2 regions of the Comamonas sp. Z1 genome follow, and region 2 is predicted to be linked to the other one. Evidence: predicted binding sites of a transcription regulator. Region 2 holds the regulator's gene; the other holds the start of a gene.
The links. The regulator sigma-54, encoded in region 2, starts transcription at its own class of promoters, with help from an activator protein. The targets are predictions, from matches to a motif close to TGGCANGNAANCTGCTTT.
Positions count from the first base shown of each region.

Region 1: the regulator sigma-54 is predicted to act here: its motif matches at 2,976-2,993, upstream of FSY45_RS17125 (phenol hydroxylase subunit).

Region 1 covers NZ_VOQT01000009.1:169,685-174,878, forward strand. Annotated here, with positions in the region: gene FSY45_RS17115 (GntR family transcriptional regulator) at 260-1,012, opposite strand; gene FSY45_RS17120 (sigma-54-dependent Fis family transcriptional regulator) at 1,017-2,720, opposite strand; gene FSY45_RS17125 (phenol hydroxylase subunit) at 3,026-3,217, shown strand; gene FSY45_RS17130 (aromatic/alkene monooxygenase hydroxylase subunit beta) at 3,259-4,251, shown strand; gene FSY45_RS17135 (MmoB/DmpM family protein) at 4,263-4,556, shown strand; gene FSY45_RS17140 (aromatic/alkene/methane monooxygenase hydroxylase/oxygenase subunit alpha) at 4,604-5,194, shown strand, end outside.
Region 2 covers NZ_VOQT01000002.1:663,346-668,539, reverse strand. Annotated here, with positions in the region: gene lptA (lipopolysaccharide transport periplasmic protein LptA) at 1-350, shown strand, start outside; gene lptB (LPS export ABC transporter ATP-binding protein) at 347-1,129, shown strand; gene FSY45_RS06495 (RNA polymerase factor sigma-54) at 1,275-2,876, shown strand; gene FSY45_RS06490 (aspartyl/asparaginyl beta-hydroxylase domain-containing protein) at 3,066-3,986, opposite strand; gene FSY45_RS06485 (DUF711 family protein) at 4,122-5,194, opposite strand, start outside.

The DNA.
Region 1 (5,194 bases), on a different contig from region 2:
ATTGATGTGTGCGAACGGCGGCTATGGGGCGTGAGCAGCCCTCGGTGGCTGGCTACTAGCGGTCAAAAGCGGAAGTCAGCTTGATTCATGCAAACCTCTGACGAAAGCTGGCCTACAGAGCTATTCTGGTCAGTGGCCTGGATGGCAGCGGCAATCGAGTGATGGACTGCCATTGGACAGGTAGATATACCCTGTCTATCCTCTGGCACTTTCCCATCCAGCACAGACAGCTATCAAAATGATAAAGCTGTGCTGCAGTTCATACCTCCGCTTCCGGCCGGGTGCCAGGCAACACCAGCTTGCCTTCGCGCATGGCTTGCAGCAGCAGATGGGGGGTGGTGCAAATATGGGCTTCCAGGGCCAGTGCCGCGCGGGCTTCTTGGCCAGCCATGGCGAGCTCGAAGATTTCCTGGTGCTCGGCATGCACATCACGGGTGAGCGCGGGTTGCTCCATGGCATAGCAGCGGTAGCGCTCGCTATGGCGCGCCAGCAGGCGCAGCACCTTCAATGTCCAAGGGGATGCATAGCCGGAGAGCAGGGTCTCGTGAAAGCGCAGGTTCAAGGCCTCCCACTGGCGGCGGTTGTCGCTGGATAGCGGTTGCTCGGCCGCCGAGAGTTCGTCATAGCTGGCCTGCAACTGGGCCCGCCAGGCCGCGTCGCCATGGCGTATGGATTCACGAAGCGCATGGGTTTCGATATGTACCCGCAGGCGGGTGATGTCCTGCAGGTCGTCCATGGCGATGGTGGAGACGCGAAAGCCGCGCTGGCCTTCGGTTGTGACCAGGGCATCACTGACCAGGCGCGTCAACGCCTCCCGCAAGGTGCCTGCGCCGACCTCGTAGGCCTGGCGCAGATGCTCTATGCGCAGCTTGCTGCCAGGCAGCAGGCGGCCTTCGACAATGTCGGTGCGCAGCCGGGCATAGGTTTGCTCGGTCAGGGTGCGCGATGCTTCGCCGCCGCTGGATTCAGTCTCGGGCAGGGCCAGGCATTGCATAAAGGATTTCTTGGCCAAGCGTTTACTCCTCGGTGCCTGTGGTGCGTTCGCGGATGCGTGAGAGCCGGTAGCTGAGTTGGGGGCGGGTCATGCCCAGGGCGCGGGCCGCTGCGGCCAGATTGCCGCTGGCGCGGCGCACGGCTTCTTGCAGCAGCCCGTCTTCCAAGGCATCCAGCGAAAGTCCCTGGTGCTGCATGCTGTCGTACACCCCGGCCGTGTGCAGATCGCCATCTGCGCCGCAGGCCTGGGCCAGATGGCCTTGGTCGTCTATGGTGCTTTGGCCGTTGTCGCTCCACTGGGGGAACAGGCAAGCCACATCGATGGGTTCGCCGGCCGGCGTGAGGATGAGGCCGCGTTCTACTAGGTTCTCCAGCTCGCGCACATTGCCGGGCCAGCTGTGGCCGCGCAGCGCGGTCAGCGCCCGGTCGCTGAAGCCCGGGGCCGGCTTGCCGTGCAAGGCCGAGTATTTCTGCAACAAATGCATGGCCAGCAGCTCGATATCGTCCACGCGCTCGCGCAGCGCGGGGATGCGTATGGGGTAGACATTGAGACGGTAAAGCAGGTCGCGCCGAAAGCGCCCCTGCTCCACGGCTTTTTCCAGGTCCACATTGGTGGCGGCGATCACGCGCACATCGACCTGGGTGCTGCGGTGGCCGCCCAGGCGCTCCACCTCGCCGCTTTGCAGCACGCGCAGCAGCTTGGCTTGGGCGGCCAGGGGCAGCTCGCCCAGCTCGTCCAGCATCAGCGTGCCGCCATGGGCGCGTTCAAAGCGCCCTATGCGCGTGGCCGTGGCGCCGGTGAACGCTCCTTTTTCGGCGCCGAACAGCTCGCTCTCTATCAGGTCGGCGGGCAAGGCCGCGCAGTTCACGGCCACAAAGGGTTTGTCGGCGCGCGGGCTCATGGCATGCAGGGCGCGCGCAAAGCGTTCCTTGCCCACGCCGGTCTCACCCGTGAGCAACACCGTGACCTGGGTGGGAGCAGCCTTGGACAGCAGCTCCAGCGCGGCTTGAAAGGCGCGTGAATGGCCCAGCAAAGGGCCTTGGCTGTCGCAAGGGGCCAGGCCGGTGCGCAAGGCTTCGACCTGGGACTGCAGCTCATCCAGGCGTACCAGCATGGAGTCGGGGTCGTAGTCGCGTGCGATCTGTTCGCCATCGGGCCACTCATGCTGAAACCGGCCCTCTATCAGGCAGTGTGCGTGGCCGCAGGTGGAGCACTGCATTTCCTTGAAAAACACCGGGCGACGGAAGAAAGCGCTGGAGTAACCCGAGGCATAGCCCTGCAGCATCCAGCACGAGGGCTGGTCCTGGGGGCCCCATTCGCGCAAATGGATTTCCGCTTCCCAGCTGTGTTCCCAGCGCACCACGCATTGAAAGTGGCCCGCCTGCTCATCGGCCTCAAAGATTTCCGGTGTGGCGCGCACCGCACCCTCCAGCCGGTGCAACTGGGGGCCTACGGCAAACATCTCGAACAGGCTGGCCGTGGGCCGTATCTGGCGTGCCAGCAGCGCATCGCGCTCACCTGCGGCATAGCCGGCACGCAGCAGCAGGCGCCGCGTGTGATCGGGGCCCATGGTGTTCATCATTTCGCGGCGCAGGGCGTGAAGAGAGGCCAGGTGCAGCAGCAACATGCGCTGGCCCGAGAGCCAGATCAGTCCGTCTTCGGTGGAGAAGCGGACCTGGCTGCGCAAATCGGCATCGGAGGGTAGGGCGGGGGGAGTGTGGGGCATGAGAAAACTATCGATAAAACATCGAATTCTGGCTACGGGATTGACCCGCATCCCCGGCCTTGAACTGCTGGCGCAATTGATGAATTGCGAACCTTTGCATGGGGTGCTTGATCATTTGATCATGCTGCACTGCAGTAGGCATTGAAGCATTGTGGCTGCTGTCCTAGGGTTTGCCCGGGAATCGCTGATCCCCAGCTTGCTCAAGCACGCACAAATTTAGGGAGTAACCCTAGATTTATCGATATTTTCATGAACTGGCACGGGCTGTGCAATTGCAAAGGCCATAGACCCGCCAGGAGCCCCTCATGGAAACAAGCACTCTCGATCTTCCCGCCTGCGATCTCACGCGCCGCTCGGTGCGCGTGCTGCAAAAGCGCGCCAACGGTTTTGTGGACTTCGAGTTCTCCGTGGGCTGGCCCGAACTCTCGGTGGAGCTGGCCATGACAGAGGCCGACTTTGAGGCCTTCTGCCAGGTCCAGAAAGCCAGGCTGCTCTGACCATCACTCACGCATCCCACGACAACACAGGAGACAAGCCCATGAATATCGAGCTTTCGGCGCGCGAGATACAGCCGCTGCGCCATACGTTTGCCCGCGTGGCAGCCTACACGGGAGACAAGCCCGCGTCGCGCTATCTCGAGGCCACGCTGGGCGTGCAGCCCACACACCACTTCCATTACCGGCCGCTGTGGGAGCCGGAGTTCGAGCTGTTCGACACCGGCCGCACGGCGATCCGCATGGCCGACTGGAACGCGCTGCGCGATCCACGTCAGTACTACTACGCCACCTGGACCATGACCCGTGCCAAGCAGCAGGAGGCCGTGGAAGCCAACTACCAGTTTGTGGAGTCGCGCAATCTGGCGGGCAAGATGTCCGATGCCCTGCGCGCCAAGGCCTGCGATGTATTGATGCCGCTGCGCCATGTGGCCTGGGGCGGCAATATGAACAACAGCCAGATCTGCTCACGCGGCTACGGTACGCCCTTCACGGCTGCGGCCATGATGCATGCCATGGACCATCTGGGCGTGGCCCAGTACCTCACGCGCCTGGGGCTGGTCATGGACGAGCCCGGCGTGCTCGAGGCCGGCAAGAACGACTGGATGCAGCACCCGGCCTGGCAGCCGCTGCGCCATCTGGTGGAAGACCTGCTTGTGGTGCAGGACCCCATGGAGCTGTTCTTAGCCCAGAACATGGTGCTCGACGGACTGCTCTATCCCCTGATCTACAACCACTTCGTGGACGAGCATGTCACGGTGCAAGGCGGCACGGCCGTGGCCATGCTCACGGCCTTCATGCCCGAGTGGCACACCGAGACCGCACGCTGGATCGATGCCGTGGTCAAGGTGGCTGCAGCCGAATCCGCAGACAACCGCAGCCAGCTGTCGCGCTGGTATCTGAGCTATGCCGACCATGCCGGCGTGGCACTGGCCGCCGTGGCCGAACTGGCCCTGGGTGTGCGTGGTGCAGCCGTGCTCAGCGAAGTCCGCCAAAGCCTGGATGCCCGTGCCCGCAAGGCCGGTCTGGACATCTGAGGAGCAGCGCCATGAGCACATCTGCTAGCACCCCCGTCTCCAAGGTGTTCATCGCCTTTCAGGACAACGAGGAATCGCGCCCCGTGGTGGACGCCATCCTCGCCGACAACACCCACGCCCAGGCCGTGTACTCGCCTGGTCTCGTGAAGATCGACGCCCCCGGCCGCCTGGTCATACGTCGCGCCAGCATTGAAGAGCAGACCGGTCGCCCCTACGAGCTGCAGCAGATCCAGATCAATCTGGTCACGCTGTCCGGCCATGTGGATGAGGACGACGACGAATTCTCCCTGAGCTGGAACCAGTAAGAGCCGCTCACCGAACACCACCAGACAACGCCATCCAAGGAGACACCATGGACGCACCCGTAATCAAGAAAAAGCTGGGCCTCAAGGACCGCTACACCGCCATGACACGTGGCCTGGGTTGGGAGACCAGCTACCAGCCCATGGATAAGGTCTTCCCCTATGACAAGTTCGAGGGCATCAAGATCCACGACTGGGACAAGTGGGAAGACCCCTTCCGCCTGACCATGGACGCCTACTGGAAGTACCAGGGCGAAAAAGAGAAAAAGCTCTACGCCGTGATCGAGGCCTTTGCCCAGAACAACGGCCAGTTGGGCGTGACCGATGCGCGCTATCTCAACGCGCTCAAGCTGTTCATTCAGGGCGTGGTGCCGCTGGAGTATTACGCCCACCGCGGTTTTGCCCATGCGGGCCGGCATTTCACCGGTGCGGGGGCACGCGTGGCGGCGCAGATGCAGTCCATCGACGAGCTGCGCCACTTCCAGACCGAGACCCATGCGCTGTCCAACTACAACAAGTACTTCAACGGCATGCACAGCTCCAGCCACTGGTTCGACCGGGTCTGGTTTCTGTCGGTGCCCAAGTCCTTTTTTGAAGATGCGCTGAGCGCAGGCCCGTTCGAGTTCCTCACGGCAGTGAGC
Region 2 (5,194 bases):
CCGAGGAGTTCATCGAGGGCGAAGGCGAAGTCATCGAGTACGACGGCAAGGCCGATATCGTCAAGTTCATCCGTCGTGGCGAGATGCGCCGCTACCGTGGCGGTCAGCTCAGCGATCAGGTCACGGGCTCCATCATCGTCTACAACAACATTACCGACGTCTATACCGTCGATGGCCAGAAGACCAGTGGCGGCCTGCCGAGCTCCTCCGTGGGACAGGGTGGCCGTGTGCGCGCCATCATGGCGCCCAAGGATGGAACGCCGGGAGCCCAGCCTAAGCCTGCAACACCTGCCACGCAGCTGCGCCAGAGCATGACGCTGGGCGGTGAGAAAGCCGACGAGAAGAAATGAGCGAGCCGACTTTCTCCAGCAGCCGCAGCGGCGAGTCCGACAGCCGCCTGGAGGCCAAGCATCTGGCCAAGTCCTACGGCAGCCGCAAGGTGGTCAAGGATGTGTCCCTGTCCGTGCAAAAAGGCGAGGTGGTCGGTTTGCTCGGCCCCAACGGTGCGGGCAAGACCACATCGTTCTACATGATCGTGGGCCTGGTGCGCAGCGACGGCGGCGAGATCTTCATCGACGGCCAGCCAGTGGGCGGCATGCCGATTCACCAGCGTTCGCGCCTGGGCCTGTCCTATCTGCCCCAGGAAGCCTCCATCTTTCGCAAGCTCAGCGTGGAAGACAATGTGCGCGCCGTGCTGGAGCTGCAAAAGGACGAGCAGGGCAAGACGCTGACGCAGGGCGAGATCGAAAAGCGCCTCACGGGCTTGCTGCAGGAGCTGCGCGTAGAGCATCTGCGCCAGTCGCCGGCGCTGGCGCTGTCCGGCGGTGAGCGCCGTCGCGTGGAAATTGCCCGCGCCCTGGCCACGCAACCGCGCTTCATTCTGCTTGACGAGCCGTTTGCAGGCATCGACCCGATTGCGGTGATCGAGATCCAGCGCATCATCGGCTTCCTCAAGGAGCGCGGCATCGGCGTGCTGATCACCGACCACAACGTGCGCGAGACGCTGGGCATCTGCGACCACGCCTTCATCATCAGCGACGGCCATGTGCTGGCCGAAGGCACGCCCGAGGAGATCGTGGAGAACGCCGATGTGCGCCGCGTCTATCTGGGCGAACATTTCAGAATGTGATGACCCCCACGCTCCCTCACTTTGTGTGGTCGCTGCCCCCGGAAGGGACCCTGACCGGCAGCGCCGAGGTTTGCCTTGGGGCAGCCCGGCGGCAAACCCATAGCACTGCGCGCGTTTGCAATGATTGTCTGGGGGCCGCGCCTCGATGAAGCCAGGTCTCTCGCTACGCGTTTCGCAGCATTTATCGCTTACGCCGCAGCTGCAGCAATCCATTCAGCTGCTGCAGCTCTCCACCCTGGAGCTGGCGCAGGAAGTCGAGCAGATGCTGGTCGACAACCCTTTTCTGGAACGTGCGGGCGATGAGGCAGAAACTGCGGGAGATGCTCCTGTAGATGTAGCTACTAGCGCCAGTGAATACAGTACTTCAGATGGTATTCATGTTGAAAGGGATGCATCGCAAGCGCAACAAGCTACTGAAACGGTAGCGGAGACATCAAGCCCCGAAACCCCTGAAACGCTGAACTGGGAGGCCGAGGGCATGGACGGCCAGGACGGGGAATGGGGCGGCGAATCCAGCAGCGAGTGGGATACGCCCTCGGCCAGCAGCTCCACGCGCAACCGCGATGGCGACGACGAAACCGATGCCATCGATCTGGCGCGCGAGCACCAGAGCCTGACCGACTTTCTGCACCGTCAGGCGCTGAGCCTGCATCTGGGCGCGGCGGACATGGCGGCGCTGCGCTTTCTCATCGAGTCGCTCAGCGACGACGGCTATCTCGAGGATTCCCTGCAGGAGCTGGCGCAGAGCCTGGCCGGCGACGACCTGGAAGAGCGCGAGGAGCTGGAGCAGCACTTTGCCATTGCGCTGAAGCTGCTGCAAAGCCTGGAGCCCGTGGGAGTGGGCGCGCGCGATCTGGCCGAGTGCCTGCAACTGCAGCTGCGCGATCTGATCCGCACGGCCGAGGACGAGGGCACGACCGAGGCGCATATGAACCGGCTGCTGCTGGCGCAGGCCATCTGCGCGCAGCCCATGGACTTGCTGGCGCGGCGCGATCTGCGCAAGCTCACCAGCCTGTGCGGCGCGCGCGAGGAACAGCTGCGCGAAGCCATGGCCCTGATCGCCAGGCTGGAGCCGCGTCCGGGTCGGCGCTTTGTCGATGTGGAGCGCCATATCGTGGTGCCCGATGTCATCGTGCGCCCGCTGCGGGCCGGCTCGGGCCGGGTGGACTTCTCCGTGCAGCTCAACCCCGAGGTCATGCCGCGTCTGCGCGTGCACGACATCTATGCCAGCGTGCTGCGCCGCCACAAGAACAGCGACGGCCATGCGGCGCTGCAGCAGCAGTTGCAGGAGGCGCGCTGGTTCATCAAGAACATCCAGCAGCGCTTCGACACCATCTTGCGTGTTTCCGAAGCCATCGTGGAGCGGCAGAAGAACTTCTTTGTGCATGGCGAGCTGGCCATGCGCCCGCTGGTGCTGCGCGATATCGCCGACACGCTGGGCCTGCACGAGTCCACCATCAGCCGCGTGACCACGGCCAAGTACATGGCCACGCCCCAGGGCACTTTCGAGCTCAAGTATTTCTTCGGCTCGGGCCTGGGCACGGAAACCGGGGGCAGTGCCTCCAGCACGGCCGTGCGTGCGCTGATCAAACAGTTTGTCGATGCCGAAGATGCCAGAAAGCCGCTGTCGGACGCCAAGCTGGCCGATATGCTCAAGGAGCAGGGCATTGAGTGTGCGCGCCGCACCGTCGCCAAATACCGCGAGCAGCTCAAGATACCCACGACCACGCTGCGCAAGGCGCTGTAGGGCACCGCAGAAACAAGAAAGCCGCTGATGCATCACACAGCGGCTTTCTTGTTCTGTATTTAGGGCGGGAGCCTTGATAAGGCATTCCTCAAGCAAGGGGCAGCGAGCAAGAGCCGCCCTTGCGGCGATGCTGCCGTCCCCCTTGGGGGCGCCCGGCAAGGGGAAGGCGCGTAGTGCCTCAGGGGGTTATCAAGAAACCAACCACCAGATAAACCAGACCAGCACGCCGATCATCAGGCCGAACTTGAGGATCTTGTAGAAGGTCGGATTCCAGTCGCGGAAGGCACGGCGGTACTTGCCCGCATAGAACGAGATCTTGAACAGCTTGCTGATCATGCCGCGCGGATCGCCCTCGTTGTTGGGCGAGCTGGCGGCGGCCACCACGTTCTTGCCCAGCCAGTGATTGAGCCACTGGGCAAAGCCATTGGTCATGGGGCGCTCCACATCGCAGAACAGCACGATGCGGTTGCCTTCCGAGCGGTTCTCGGCCCAGTGCATAAAGGTCTCGTCGAAGATCACGCCTTCGCCTTCGCGCCAGCTATAGGGCTGGCCGTCGACCTCGATCATGCAGCGGTCGTCGTTGGGCGCCAGCACGGCCAGGTGATAGCGCAGCGAGCCCGCATAGGGGTCGCGGTGCAGATTGAGCTTGGCGCCGGGCGGCAGCTCGGCAAACATGGCGGCCTTGACGCTGGGAATCGATTTCACCAGGGCCGTGGTCTTGGGGCACAGCTCCATGGCCGAAGGGTGGGCGTCGCCGTACCACTTGAGGTAGAAGCGCTTCCAGCCGGTCTTGAAGAAGGAGTTGAAGCCTGCGTCGTCGTTGTTGGCGGCGGCCTTGATCTGCATGTTCTTTTGCAGATTGACGGCTTCCTCGCGGATCTCGCGCCAGTTGGCCTGCAGCGGCGCCAGCTCGGGGAAGGTGCTGGTGGGCAGATAGGGCGTGCGCGGCACCTTGCTGAACATCAGCATGAAGACGTTGAACGGCGCTGTGAACGTGGAGTGGTCAAACAATTGCTTGACCACCTTGTGGCGCACCTTGCCGCGCAGATGCATGTACAGCCCGCAGCCAAAGAAGAGCAGCACCAGTGCCAGAACGATAATTTTTGCCATAAGGGCCAATTTTACCGGGGGCACCCCGGCGGCCACCATGGGGGCAGGTCAAACAGAACCGGGGTAGGGGAATATCAAAAGCAATAGCTGCCGGCGCTTGACGGCCAAGCGCAGCAGCCGGTCGGGATCAGATACTCAAGGCAGGGCCAGTACGGCGCAGTTGCACAGATCGGCGCTCTCGAAGGCCGTTGTGTCGCCCGCTTTGAGCCCCGGCACGGGGAACAGGCGCACCGTCAGCGGCTTGTTGAGGCGAAAAGCCATGGTGCCCGTATCGCGCATGACGGCAGCGATCTGCTCGGCGCTGCTGTCGCCCGGCACGGGCACGGTATCGAGGCCGATGCCGCAGACGCTGCTGTAGGTCAGCAGGGCGCGGATATCGAATTCATCATTCAGACTGGCCTGGGCCAGGCCTTGGTCCTCGGTCACGGCCAGCATCAGGCCGCTGAAGCCGATCTGTGTCACGCCGTTGACCGATTTGAAGACGCGGGTCAGCAGGGCCGAGGCTTCCACCGTGCCGCTGGCGCCGAAATAGGGCACGCCCAGCAGTTGGTAGACATCGACCATGGAGGCGCAGGACTTGGATGGCGCGGCCGAGGTGTCCATGCCAGCGATATGCCAGCCCTCGGCCAGCGTCACGCCGTCGGCGCAGCGCTGGATGGCAGTGGCATGCTCGTTCAGGGTCTGGCTCAGGCGATCGAATGCGAGCTTGAACCACGCCGCGTGATCGAGCTGCTGGCGCTGCTGCTGCAGCTCCTGCAGTTCAGCCACCATGAGGTCTGGCGTTTCCAGGCCCAGCACCAGGGCGCCGTGGTGCTTGCCGCGGTGGTAGCTGGCCGGGAAATAGGGAATGCCGGGCGCGCAGTTGAAATTGACTGTGAAGTTGAAATTGCCTTCGCCGCGCGGCGTGGTGCGCGCGATTTGCTGAATCGCCTGCACGCTGTGGGCCAGCAAGTCGGTCTGCAGAAAGCCATGTTCATCCAGATCGATGTTCACGCAGGCATTGCACAGGTCGCCATAGGCGGCAATCAGCTGCGGCAGCAGCGCCACTTCCTGCGCATTGCGCGCTTCGCCCACGGCAAAGCGGATGCGGCGTTTGCCAGTGTTGATGGCCTTGAGCGTTTCGGCAATGCGCTGCAGGCCGGCGAGGGCGCTGTCTATGCCGTGGACGTCTAGGTATTCGCCGAACGGGTTGCTCACAATGCGGATGG